DNA from 3 places in the Moraxella sp. TY6 genome. Region 2 is predicted to be linked to each of the others. Evidence: predicted binding sites of a transcription regulator. Region 2 holds the regulator's gene; each other region holds the start of a gene.
What was found. Region 2 encodes PhoB, which activates phosphate uptake and scavenging genes when phosphate is short. Its sites were predicted from a motif close to TGTCATNAANCTGTCATAA; they were not measured.
Positions count from the first base shown of each region.

Region 1: pstS (phosphate ABC transporter substrate-binding protein PstS) is a predicted target of PhoB. The motif match lies at 2,122-2,140, and genes of this name have one in related genera.
Region 3: ACK1U4_RS06975 (inorganic phosphate transporter) is a predicted target of PhoB. The motif match lies at 1,793-1,811, and genes of this name have one in related genera.

Region 1 is NZ_JBLYZJ010000003.1:114,673-118,843, reverse strand. Features, by position in the region: gene ACK1U4_RS03585 (WG repeat-containing protein) at 1-590, shown strand, start outside; gene tsaD (tRNA (adenosine(37)-N6)-threonylcarbamoyltransferase complex transferase subunit TsaD) at 623-1,678, shown strand; gene ACK1U4_RS03575 (CrcB family protein) at 1,691-2,056, shown strand; gene pstS (phosphate ABC transporter substrate-binding protein PstS) at 2,344-3,519, shown strand; gene pstC (phosphate ABC transporter permease subunit PstC) at 3,681-4,171, shown strand, end outside.
Region 2 is NZ_JBLYZJ010000005.1:89,755-93,925, forward strand. Features, by position in the region: gene ACK1U4_RS05190 (class I SAM-dependent DNA methyltransferase) at 1-433, shown strand, start outside; gene asd (archaetidylserine decarboxylase) at 493-1,326, opposite strand; gene dtd (D-aminoacyl-tRNA deacylase) at 1,470-1,913, shown strand; gene phoB (phosphate regulon transcriptional regulator PhoB) at 2,081-2,779, shown strand; gene phoR (phosphate regulon sensor histidine kinase PhoR) at 2,804-4,099, shown strand; gene ACK1U4_RS05215 (D-amino acid dehydrogenase) at 4,096-4,171, opposite strand, start outside.
Region 3 is NZ_JBLYZJ010000007.1:98,361-102,531, forward strand. Features, by position in the region: gene ACK1U4_RS06975 (inorganic phosphate transporter) at 42-1,655, opposite strand; gene ACK1U4_RS06980 (DUF6691 family protein) at 1,853-2,266, opposite strand; gene ACK1U4_RS06985 (YeeE/YedE family protein) at 2,290-2,721, opposite strand; gene recA (recombinase RecA) at 3,017-4,075, shown strand.

The DNA.
Region 1 (4,171 bases), on a different contig from region 2:
ATGTTTATCAAAAGGATAAGGCAGGCTATATTGACACAAAGGGTAATGTTAAAATTCCCTTACAATATGAGTATGCCGAGGATTTTGAAGACGGTATCGCCATCGTGGGTAAATCCGATAAATATGGCATGATTGATGTCAATAATCGCATTGTGATTCCATTAATGTATGATGATTTAGATACCTTTACTGACGACCTTGCTTTGGCAGGTCTGTTAAATAAAAACGATGAATATCGCTATGGTTTTATCAACCGTCAAAATAACATGGTGATTGCCCCCAACTACGATGATGTTTATAGCTTTTATGACGGCTATGCGGTGGTGTCCAAAGATAGTAAATGGGGCATGATTAACACCAAGGGTCAAACAGTGATTCCGCTAAAGTATGATGATGTGGATTATTTTACCGATGGCTTTAGTGTTGTTGAGCTAAACGGTAAATATGGCGTAGTCAATGAACAAGGTACACTGATTATCCCAACGCAATACGATGATATTGAAGTTGAAGATAAAAATGTTTTTTATGTCACCAAGGGTGATAACAATTATTACGTCAATCAATTTAATAGACGTATCAAACATGATTAACCACCTATGAATGATAACGTAAAAGGTAATATATGCGAGTATTAGGGCTTGAAACCTCATGTGATGAAACTGGGCTGGCGATTTTTGACAGTGAGCAACGCCACCTTGCCAATCAAGGCTTGGTGGGACAAGTGCTATATAGTCAAATCGAGCTACATGCCACTTATGGGGGCGTTGTGCCAGAGCTTGCCAGTCGTGACCATATCCGTAAATTGATTCCCTTACTAAATGAACTGCTTAATCAATGCAACCTACAAAAATCCGACATTGATGCCATCGCCTTTACCAAAGGGCCGGGGCTAGTGGGGGCATTGATGACAGGGGCATTATTTGGGCGTAGCCTTGCGATGGCGTTGGGTGTGCCTGCCATTGGCGTGCATCACATGGAAGGGCATCTACTTGCCCCTTTATTGGGCGACAATGCTCCCAGTTTTCCATTTGTGGCATTATTGGTGTCAGGTGGACATACCATGCTGGTTGCTGTACAAGGTATTGGTCAATATGAAATATTAGGTGAATCCATTGACGATGCGGCAGGGGAATGTTTTGATAAAACTGCCAAAATGCTCAATTTGCCTTATCCGGGTGGGCCTAACATTGCCAAACTTGCCGAAACAGGCAATCCCAATGCCTTTGAGCTACCTCGCCCCATGCTAGGCAAAGGACTGGATTTTTCATTTAGCGGTATGAAAACCGCTGTGCATAATCTGATTAAAGACCAAGCGGTGGCTCACGCTGACCCTGCCAATCCTCAAAATAGCCAAACTCGTGCCGATATTGCCAGTAGCTTTCAATATGCGATGGTCGATACCCTTGCCAAAAAATGTGTCAAAGCCCTTCAGCAAACAGGCATGCAACGTCTAGTCATCGCTGGTGGCGTGAGTGCCAATACCGTATTGCGTGACACATTGGCGACCCAACTGCAAAAAATCGGTGCAACCGTGCATTACGCCCCACCTGCATTATGTACCGACAATGGGGCAATGATTGCGTTTGCAGGCTATCAGCGTTTGCAGGCAGGTCAAAGCGATGAGTTGGCGGTCAAATGTTTGCCACGTTGGGATATGACGCTGTTGCCAGCGGTTTAGTGAGCATCTATTATGCAATGGCTATTAATTGGACTGGGGGCAGGCGTGGGGGCGGTATTGCGAGCAATATTGTCACGGTTTAATGGTCTGCATCCTTGGTTACCTATCGGCACATTGCTTGCCAATGTATTGGGTGGCTTATTGATGGGCGTGGCATTGGTGTATGTCGAACGCTTGAGTCCGACTTGGCGAGGGCTGATTACCACAGGATTTTTGGGTGGCTTGACCACGTTTAGCACCTTTAGTGCGGAAGTGTTTGGGCTATTTGGGCGTGGACAGTGGGGGCAGGGGGCTATGTTGGTCGTGTTACACGTGGTATTGACCTTATGTGCGACAGCCGTGGGGTTTTTTGTGGTGCGATACCTGACATCATGGTGATTTTTTAATCAAACAAACCTCTTCCTTAATATAAAAAACCTTATATTTCAATTACTCATAAAAAATTATGACGGCTTTATGAAGCTTTGTCATAATTTTGTCATATTTTCCTGTAATCATAGTCACAATTTTAATACATTGTGACTTTGTTAGGGTCAATTGGGGATTTATACGAAGATATTGACGATTTTTAGCCGTCAATATTTTAAGTGATTGATAAATTTTGCTATAAATTTCAACGTATTTCTCCCAATTCGCCTAACTTCCCTTTTTTATAGGAGTTTGTTATGCGTTATTCATTATTAAGTTTAGTGGTTGCATCAACCTTAGCCTTAACTGCTTGTGGCAACCAACCTGCCGAAAACAAAGACCCAGCCAAAGCCAGCAGTGCCACTGGTAGCAATCCAAGTGCAGTCTTCACCATCACAGGTGCAGGGGCTTCTTTCCCACAGCCTATCTATGCCAAATGGGCAGGTGATTTCAAAACTGCCACAGGTGGTCAAGTCAATTACCAATCAATTGGTTCATCAGGTGGTATTAAACAAATCATTGCCAAAACAGTAGACTTTGGTGCGACCGATGCCCCAATGACCAAGGAAGAATTGGACAAAGAAGGTCTTGTACAGTTCCCTACCGTGATTGGTGGTGTTGTGCCTGTGGTGAATATTGACGGTATCAAAGCAGGTCAATTAAAACTAGACGGCGTAACCCTTGCCAATATTTATCTTGGTAAAATCCAAAAATGGAATGACCCAGCGATTGTTGCCTTGAACGCAGGAACAACACTACCTGACGCACCAATTACCACCATTTTCCGTTCAGACGGTTCTGGTACAACTTACAATTTCACCCACTACCTCAGTGCGGTATCACCTGATTGGAAAGCAGGGCCGGGTGTGGATAAATCTATCAAATGGCCTACCGCTTCAACAGGAGCAGGGGCAGGTGGTAAAGGTAATGAAGGCGTTGCCAGTAATGTGATGCGTGCCAAAAATGCGATTGGTTATGTCGAATATGCCTACGCCAAACAAAACAACATGGCGTATACCCAACTTAAAAACAGTGCAGGTAACTTCGTACAGCCATCAGCCGAAACCTTTGCTGCTGCAGGTAATGCGGATTGGACGAAAACCCCCGGATTTGGCATTGTGCTAACCAACCAAGCAGACCCACAAGCATGGCCAATCTCAGCCGCTACCTTTATTTTGGTACATAAAAAACCTGCTAATCCAGAAAATGTCAAAAATACCTTGAAATTCTTTGACTGGGCGTATACCAGTGGTGATGATGCTGCCAAAGCATTGGATTTCGTACCATTCTCATCAGCCAGTAAAGCAACTTTCCGTGATAGCTGGAAAGAAGTAGTCGGTACAGATGGTAAGCCATTGTTTGAGTCTAGTACAGCAACCGCCGTTGCACCTGCTAGCACCGCTTCTGCTACCACTGCTTCTGCTACTAAATAAGATCGCAAGGATTCGTTGGTTTTATGAAGCCAGCGAATTAGCAACTGTATACAAGCGTAGAGCAATAAACATAAGATCCACTTATCTGCTCTACGCTTTTTTAGTGAGTTAACTGTTGTGATTGATGGTATATTTCATCGCATACTAGGGTAGGGTTTATCATGTCGGATTTGCAGGCAAAACTTGCAAAACAGCAACGCTTAGATTGGCTGTTTGTCAATGCAACACGATTTTTTGCGTTTCTAGTTTTGCTATTATTGGGCGGTATTTTGGTATCGCTATTTTTGGGTGCATTACCCAGTATTAAGCAGTTTGGATTTGGCTTTTATACCAGTAGTGACTGGGATACAGGCATGGATAGCTATGGGGCATTAGCACCAATTTATGGTACGCTGGTGACTTCGGTTATTGCCATTTTGGTGGCTGTACCTGTGAGTTTTGGTATTGCGATGTTTTTGACCGAGCTTTGCCCAAATTGGCTCAAGCGTCCTTTAGGGATTGCGATTGAGCTATTGGCAGGTGTTCCCTCTATCATTTATGGTATGTGGGGATTTTTCGTGTTTGCTCCGTGGTTTTCTGAGCATATTCAGCCTTGGCTGATTGACCATTTGGGTAATGTGCCTGTGATTGGTCAAGTCTTCCAAGGGGCTCC
Region 2 (4,171 bases):
CGCCATTGATGTATCGCCCAGTATGAATAGCGAACTTGGCAAAAAACTTGATACACATGGCAAATTACACGGCTGTGCAGTGACGATTATCGAAAAAGATTTGGTCAATGATAAGGTGCATTTTGACCACACTTTTGATGGGATTATTTCTTCGATGACGTTGCATCATGTTAAAGATATCAATGCCTTATTTGCCCAATTTTCGCAATTATTAAATCAAGGGGGCTTTATTGCATTGGCGGATTTGGCGACCGAAGATGGCAGTTTTCATAGCGAAGATACAGGCGTGTTTCATCATGGTTTTGAGCCAAGTTTTTTGGTAGAAACTGCCACTGCGATGGGATTTGGTGAGGTCAGTTGTGAGGTAGTCAGTCACATTCAACGCCCCAACCATACCTACGAGATTTTATTGTTAACAGCAAAAAAATTATAAGCACTTGTTTGGTAGGGGCGTAATGCTTACGCCCTTTTATCAAAACCTTTTACCGCCTGTTATTTGGTAAAAATCCCCAATTTCTGTCCCATTTTTACAGGTACACCATTATATAAACCTGCTGTCCACGCTGTGCCTGCCGATTTTGGCAACACAACAATCGCTGTTGAGCCGAGATAAAATCGCCCCAATTCATCGCCTTTTGCCAATTTGACATCATGGGTTTGACGTTGGACTTTGTCACTGCGTTTGATTTTGCCTGTCGCTACCGTTTCAATACCTGCGACAATCATCGCCCCCACTAGCACCACGCACGCCTTACCAAATTCGGTATCAAACACGCAAACACAGCGTTCATTACGAGCGAATAAATCTGGGATATTTTCGGCAGTTTCGTTATTGACCGAAAATAACTGCCCGGGTACATAGATGGTTTCAACCAATGTCCCTTCAAATGGCATATGCACACGGTGATAATTGGTTGGGGCAAGATAAATGGTGGCAAAACTGCCATCGGTCATGGCTTTACCCAGCTCAAAATCTCCCAACAATTGGGCGACACTGTAGGTTCTGCCTTTGGCTTGAAGCAGTTGTTGGTCGTTGATTTGACCGATTTGTGATACTTTACCATCGGCAGGACATACCACGCTGTCAGTATCCGCATCAATGGTGCGTGCATCTGCCCTTAGTTCACGTGTAAAAAAGTCATTAAAGCTGTCGTACTGTGACAGGCTACGGCGTTCATATTCATCCAATTTGATACCATAAGCTGTCGCAAAGGTACGAATAAAGGTTTTTTTGACCCAAGGGTGACGGCTTTGGGCAAGTCTACCTGCCACTTCACTCAAAGTTTGTTGGGGAACGAGGTTTTGTAACGTGGTAAATACAGTCATAGTTGGCTCAAAATGTTGGCTCAAATGAAAAATACGCTTGCCGTTTGGCACAGCGGACTATTATAATCAAAAACCCCATAATATTAAACCCTATCAACCCTTTATCAAGCCCTTATCACTAAAACCACGCCAACGAGGATACCATGAAAGCTGTTATGCAACGAGTCCATTTTGCCAAAGTCGAAGTCGATGGTATCAGCGTGGGAGCAATCAACCAAGGCGTGTTGGTATATCTAGGGCTGGGGCATGAAGACACACTCGATATTGGCAAAAAGATGATTGATAAAATCCTCACGTACCGTGTATTTGAAAATGAACAGGGTAAATTGGATAAAAACGTCAGCGAGGTGCAAGGCGGACTATTAATCGTATCGCAATTCACCCTACTCGCCAATACCCAAAATGGTCGCCGTCCAGACTTCAAGCCTGCCATGCACCCTAGCCTTGCCGAGCCGTTATTCGAGCAAATCGTGGCATACGCCAATCAGCAATATCCGAATGTCGCCACAGGGCAATTTGGGGCAAATATGCAGGTCAGCAGTTGCAACGATGGTCCGATTAACTTTATTTTTGAGTTGAACGGCTAAATTAGTGATGAAATCCAAGCCTAGCCCAGACTTTGTCACATTATTGTCATATTTTTCGGTTGTAATATTGCTGTCATATTTCCCTGCCCTTTGGCAATCATAATAGGACTGACGCAGTTTTATACCATTTATCATTTTTGCGTAAGTCCTAAATCATTGAGAAACTTATGAAAAATGAAACCATCTTAGTGGTCGAAGATGAGCCTGCGATCCGTGAAATGATTATCACCACCCTTGAAATGGCAGGCTTTGATTGTTTGCAAGCTTCGGAGGTCGCCCAAGCCCATCATTTGGTGGTAGACCACCGTCCCAATTTGATTTTACTGGATTGGATGTTGCCCAACGGTTTATCAGGGATTGATTTGTGTCGCCGTCTTAAAAAAGACGAAATGTTGTCCGAAATTCCCATCATCATGCTCACTGCCAAAGGCGAAGAAGATAATAAAGTCCAAGGTCTGGATGCAGGGGCAGATGACTATATCACCAAGCCGTTTTCGACCCGTGAATTGGTTTCTCGTATTAAGGCGGTATTACGCCGTAGCAGTGCCTTGTCAGGCGAAAAGCCAATTAATATCGATGGGTTAACGTTAGACCCCGCCAGCCAGCGTGTTAGTGCCAATAGTAAGCCTGTCGAAATTGGACCGACAGAATACCGTTTATTAGCATTCTTTATGAGCCATCCTGAGCGTGCCTACACTCGCACTCAGCTACTTGACCAAGTTTGGGGCGGTAATGTGTATGTCGAGGATCGCACCATTGATGTGCATATTCGCCGTTTACGAAAGGTGCTTGAGCCGTTTGGATTTGCTGATTATATCCAAACCGTGCGTGGTACAGGCTACCGTTTTTCTAATAAAACCCCTTAACGGCATAGCATGGGATACCCCTAGATGACCGCCAAAAAAATCAACTTATGGTCAACGCTTATCCCAATGCTCATGGTAGCATTGATAGGGCTATTGGCAGGTGGCGTGTTGCATCAATGGGGCTGGGGGCTAGCGATTGGCTTATTGGCGTATGAGCTGTATTTTTTGTTGATGTTACAACGCTTCAAAAACTGGGCAACTCGCCACACGGACGAGCCACCGCCCAATTTTGAAACCAATCTAGACATCATCGCCAGTAGTTTGTATCAAATCAATCGCCAAGAACAACAAGCCCATCAACAAACCATCGAATTGGTCAAAAAAATACGTCAATCAATGGGGGCGATGAATGATGCCATTATCTTGATTGATGAGCGTGACTGTCTGCTATGGTGGAATAAATCTGCCAACCGTATGTTATCCCTGACCCCATCCGATAAAAACAGACATATTTTGACTATTATTCGCAATCCATTATTTCATCAATATTATCATCATACCGAAGATTTTTTGGATGGTATTCGCCTCACCCACTGGCAAGATGCCGAGCGGTTTGTGCAATGTGAAATCACCCAATTTGGGCAAGAAAAACTGATGATGATTTACGATGTCACTCGCATGCAACACCTTGAGCAAATGCGTAAAGACTTTGTTGCCAATGTGTCGCACGAGTTACGCACCCCCCTTACCGTCATTATGGGCTATGTCGAAACCCTCAGCGAACAGCCTGACATCGACCCACGTTGGCAACGGGCATTCGGTCAAATGATGCAACAAAGTCATCGCATGAATAATATTATCAATGACTTATTGCTATTATCACGCCTTGAAAATAACGAAAAACCCAGAGAGCCTGTCAATGTCGATATGCCAAAACTGCTGACCCAACTGTTTGACGATGCCCAAATGTATAACAAAAACTTTGACCATCTCATTCATCTGCACATTGACAGTCAGCAACATATTTTGGGTTATGAAGATTACCTAAGAAGTGCATTAAGCAATCTAATTACCAATGCTATCAAATACACCCCTCAAGGTGGTGAAATCAGTATCAGTTGGCACAATTGTGACGATGGCGTGTGTTTTAGTGTGGAGGATAACGGCATCGGCATTGAGCCTCGCCATATCGAACGCTTAACTGAACGGTTTTATCGAGTTGATAGCGGTCGCAGTCGTGAAACAGGCGGTACAGGCTTGGGGCTGGCGATTGTTAAACACGTGCTATATCAACACCATGCCAAACTCAAAGTCGACTCTAAAGTCGGGAAAGGCTCGACATTTACCATAGAATTTCCGCATAGTAGCTTGGTGGATTAAACCCCCACAAACCCAAAATCCACATTTGGCGTTTTCCCCAAAATAATATCGGTGATGGCTTTAGCAGAGCCA
Region 3 (4,171 bases), on a different contig from region 2:
TTGAAATGGCTTTTGGTATAGATTAATAGTCTCTTAGACTGTTACCTCACAAACAACACAGTAAACAACCAATACAAACCACCCGATAACAACATGGTCGCAGGCAAGGTCAATACCCAAGCCGATAACAAACTCATCACGGTGCTTTTTTGTAGCCCTGAGCCATTGGCGACCATCGTTCCTGCCACCCCTGATGACAGCACATGCGTAGTCGATACAGGCAGACCCAAGCCATCCGCTGCCGCAATGGTGGACATCGCAACCAACTCTGCCGAAGCCCCTTGAGCATAGGTCAAATGTTCCTTGCCAATCCGCTCACCGACAGTAATCACAATCCGCTTCCAGCCAATCATCGTCCCTAAGCCTAATGCAATTGCCGTCATCACTTTTACCCATGTTGGGATAAACTTGGTGGCACTGTCGATGTCTTTTTGTACCGCTTTAAGTTGCTTGGTGGTGGCAGGATTTAACTCATTTGGTGAGTTTTTTTGGATGTTTTTGATGGTTTCACCGCTTAGGAACATTTGGTTTCGCATTTCGCTCACCGTTGCACCGTCCCATTGCTTAATATTATCATTTTTTTGGATTTGCGTACCGATAGTATCCAACGTGCTTGCCAGTGCAGGTACGACTTCAGGGGTTATTTTCTTATCTTTGACATAGTCCGATAAAATCAAACGAGCATCTTTATTTAATGGCGTAGTCGTTTGTTGTTGCAGGGTCAATGAGGCGGTTTTGGCGTGTTGCCCAAAATCGGTGATTTGTTGCTGTTGCAGATTGCCATTTAGCCCATACACCATCGGAATCGCCCCAACCAAAATCAGCATAATCAGACCCATGCCTTTTTGCCCATCGTTTGAGCCATGAAAAAACGACACCCCTGTACAAGTAGCAATCAAAATGCTCCGCACCCAAGTCGGTGGTGGCGTGTTGGGTTTTGGGGCTTCAAACAGCTCTGGACGGCGTTTGAATAGTTGTTTGATAATAAGTAGCAAAATTGCTGCCAAACAAAACCCAAATAAAGGTGAAAACAGTAAAGCTGCTCCGACTTTCTGTACTTGTGCCCAATCCACACCTGCAGTAAAGCCACGCCCATGCAGTAAGGCATTGCCCACGCCCACGCCAATAATCGAGCCAACCAGCGTATGGGATGACGAAGCAGGAATCCCAAAATACCATGTACCAAGATTCCAAATAATCGCCGCAAACAGCAACGCAAAAATCATCGCAAAACCACTTGCCGAGCCAACGTGCAAAATCAGCTCAACAGGCAACAACGCAATAATCCCAAACGCCACTAACCCAGTGGAGGTCAATACCCCCAAAAAGTTAAAAAAACCTGCCCACACCACGGCATAATGAGCAGGCATGGAATTGGTATAAATCACAGTAGCGACCGCATTGGCAGTATCGTGAAAACCATTGACAAACTCAAACCCTAAGGCAATTAGCAAAGCGAAAACCAGCAACACATACGGCATAATCGTGGTTGGGGTATCAAAAGCATGACTGATATCAAAAAATAGGCTATAGCCCATGAATAAAAGACCTGCCATCAGCAGACCAAAAAACGCAATCATGGCAAATTTGTTGGGGCGGTAATCAAGGGTTGGACGGGAATTGGCTAGAGACGTTACTTCACCGGTTGAAATCATTCAAACCTCTATAAACAGAGTGGCAACCAAGATATTGCAATAACAAAAAAGCCCATACAATTAGGGAGTTTTTACAAAACCTAATCAAAAGGGCTGTCATCCAATAACAAAAGAATATCCCCCCTATTATCCATGAATTTCATCAAAATGTCATCTATAAAGTGTACAGCTATTTCCCAACTGACTGAAAATTAAACCTAATACTTTTCCAAGGTCAATTTAAATACGCCCATCCCCAAAATCATACTCACCACAAAAACCACCCCTTGCCACGCCCCTGTACTCGCTAGTACCATTGCAGGGGCAGGACAAATCCCTGTAATCCCCCAGCCGATGCCAAACAGTGACGAACCGATGAGCAATCGCTTATCAATCTGTGTCGCAGTGGGCAAACTCATTGCATCACCCAATAAACTTCGGCTACAAGATTTTGCCAAAGCAAAGCTGATACTCGCCACCAACAATCCCCCACCCATCACAAAGGCAAGCGACATATCCCATTTGCCAAATATGTCCAAAAACCCTTGCACCTTCGCAGGATTCACCATATCGCCAATAATCAGCCCAATGCCAAAAATCAGCCCTGTCACTAATGCGATAATTTGTTGCATAAACTTTCCTAATTTATCGTTTATTATATTAAACCCAAAATATGTTTACCCACATACACGGTCAAAAACCCAGTCAGCATAAAGGTAACCGTTGCCACCATCGAGCGTTTTGACAAGCGAGCATTACCACAAATCCCATGCCCACTGGTACAACCCGACCCCAAACGTGTGCCAAACCCAACCAACAGCCCTGCCACCACATATTGCCACAGCGAATCAGTCACCGTCACCGCAGGTAATGGACGAACTAACTGATACAACCAAGGGGCAAGCAATATGCCTAATACAAAACACACCTGCCAACTAAAATTAACTGACTTGGGTGACAATAGCCCTGCGATAATACCGCTAACACCTGCGATTTTGCCATTAAACCACCACAATAAGGCAGCCGCTAAACCAATCAGTAATCCACCCATCAATGAGGCTATGGGGGTAAAATTTGCCCAATCCATGACATTATCCCTTATTTTTAAATAAATCATTTATATTATATTATAATATATAATAATTAGTGGTTTTACAATTAATTTTTTAAAATCCTGTCATTGAAACCATTAATCTATTCTTCAAAAACTTCTTATCAAAACAAATGCGACACAACATGTCGTTTAATGTATTATTTGACCTTTCTTTTATGCCAAAATTTGTTATGATAGCCACATCAAAACAAAGTTTCATCTCTCCCAAATTTTAACCGAATAAACGATTTACTCATTCACAACTTTTTAAATTCACAAGGAAATTACTATGGACGAAAATAAAGCCAAAGCCCTCACCGCCGCCCTTGCCCAAATCGAAAAAGCTTACGGCAAAAACACCATCATGCGTCTGGGTGATGAGTCTGCCAAAGTCAAAGTCGATGTCATCTCGACAGGCTCATTGGGGCTAGATATTGCCCTTGGGATTGGTGGCTTGCCAAAAGGTCGTATCGTGGAAATCTACGGGCCAGAAAGCTCAGGTAAAACCACGCTGACCCTACAAGCCATCGCTCAATGCCAAAAACAAGGCGGAACGTGTGCCTTTATTGACGCTGAACACGCCCTTGACCCTGTGTATGCCAAAAAACTTGGCGTAGATGTGGATAACTTGTTAGTAACTCAACCCGACAATGGCGAACAAGCCCTTGAAATCACCGATATGCTAGTGCGTTCGGGTGCGGTGGATATGATTGTAGTGGACTCAGTGGCAGCCCTAACGCCCAAAGCCGAAATCGAAGGTGAAATGGGCGACAGTCACATGGGTCTACAAGCACGCCTTATGAGCCAAGCGTTGCGTAAAATCACAGGTAACGCCAAACGCTCAAACTGTATGGTGGTCTTCATCAACCAATTACGTATGAAAATTGGTGTGATGTTCGGCTCGCCAGAGACCACCACAGGCGGTAATGCGTTAAAATTCTATGCCTCGGTGCGGATTGACATTCGCCGTATTGGTTCGGTGAAAGATGGTGATGCCATCATCGGTAACGAAACCAAAGTCAAAGTCATCAAAAACAAACTTGCACCACCATTCCGTGAAACCAAATTTGACATCATGTATGGCAGTGGGACGAATTATTTGGGTGAAGTGCTTGATTTTGCGGTGGATATGGACTTTGCCAAAAAATCTGGGGCATGGTACAGCTATAATGACAGCAAAATCGGTCAAGGGCGTGCCAATTCGATTAAGTTTTTGGAAGAAAATCCACAAATCGCCCAAGAACTTGAGCAAAAAGTGCGTGATGCCAAGCTCGCTCACCCTGACGAGTTGGTACACCATGAAGATGACCATGCCGAACCGCCAGAGTTTGTTGAAGGGATGGAATAATTTGCGGTTATCGTAGGGTGCGTTTGACGCACCATTCAAAATCAATATCTTCAATAGGTGCGTATGACGCACCTTACTTGGATGATTTTTTATGTA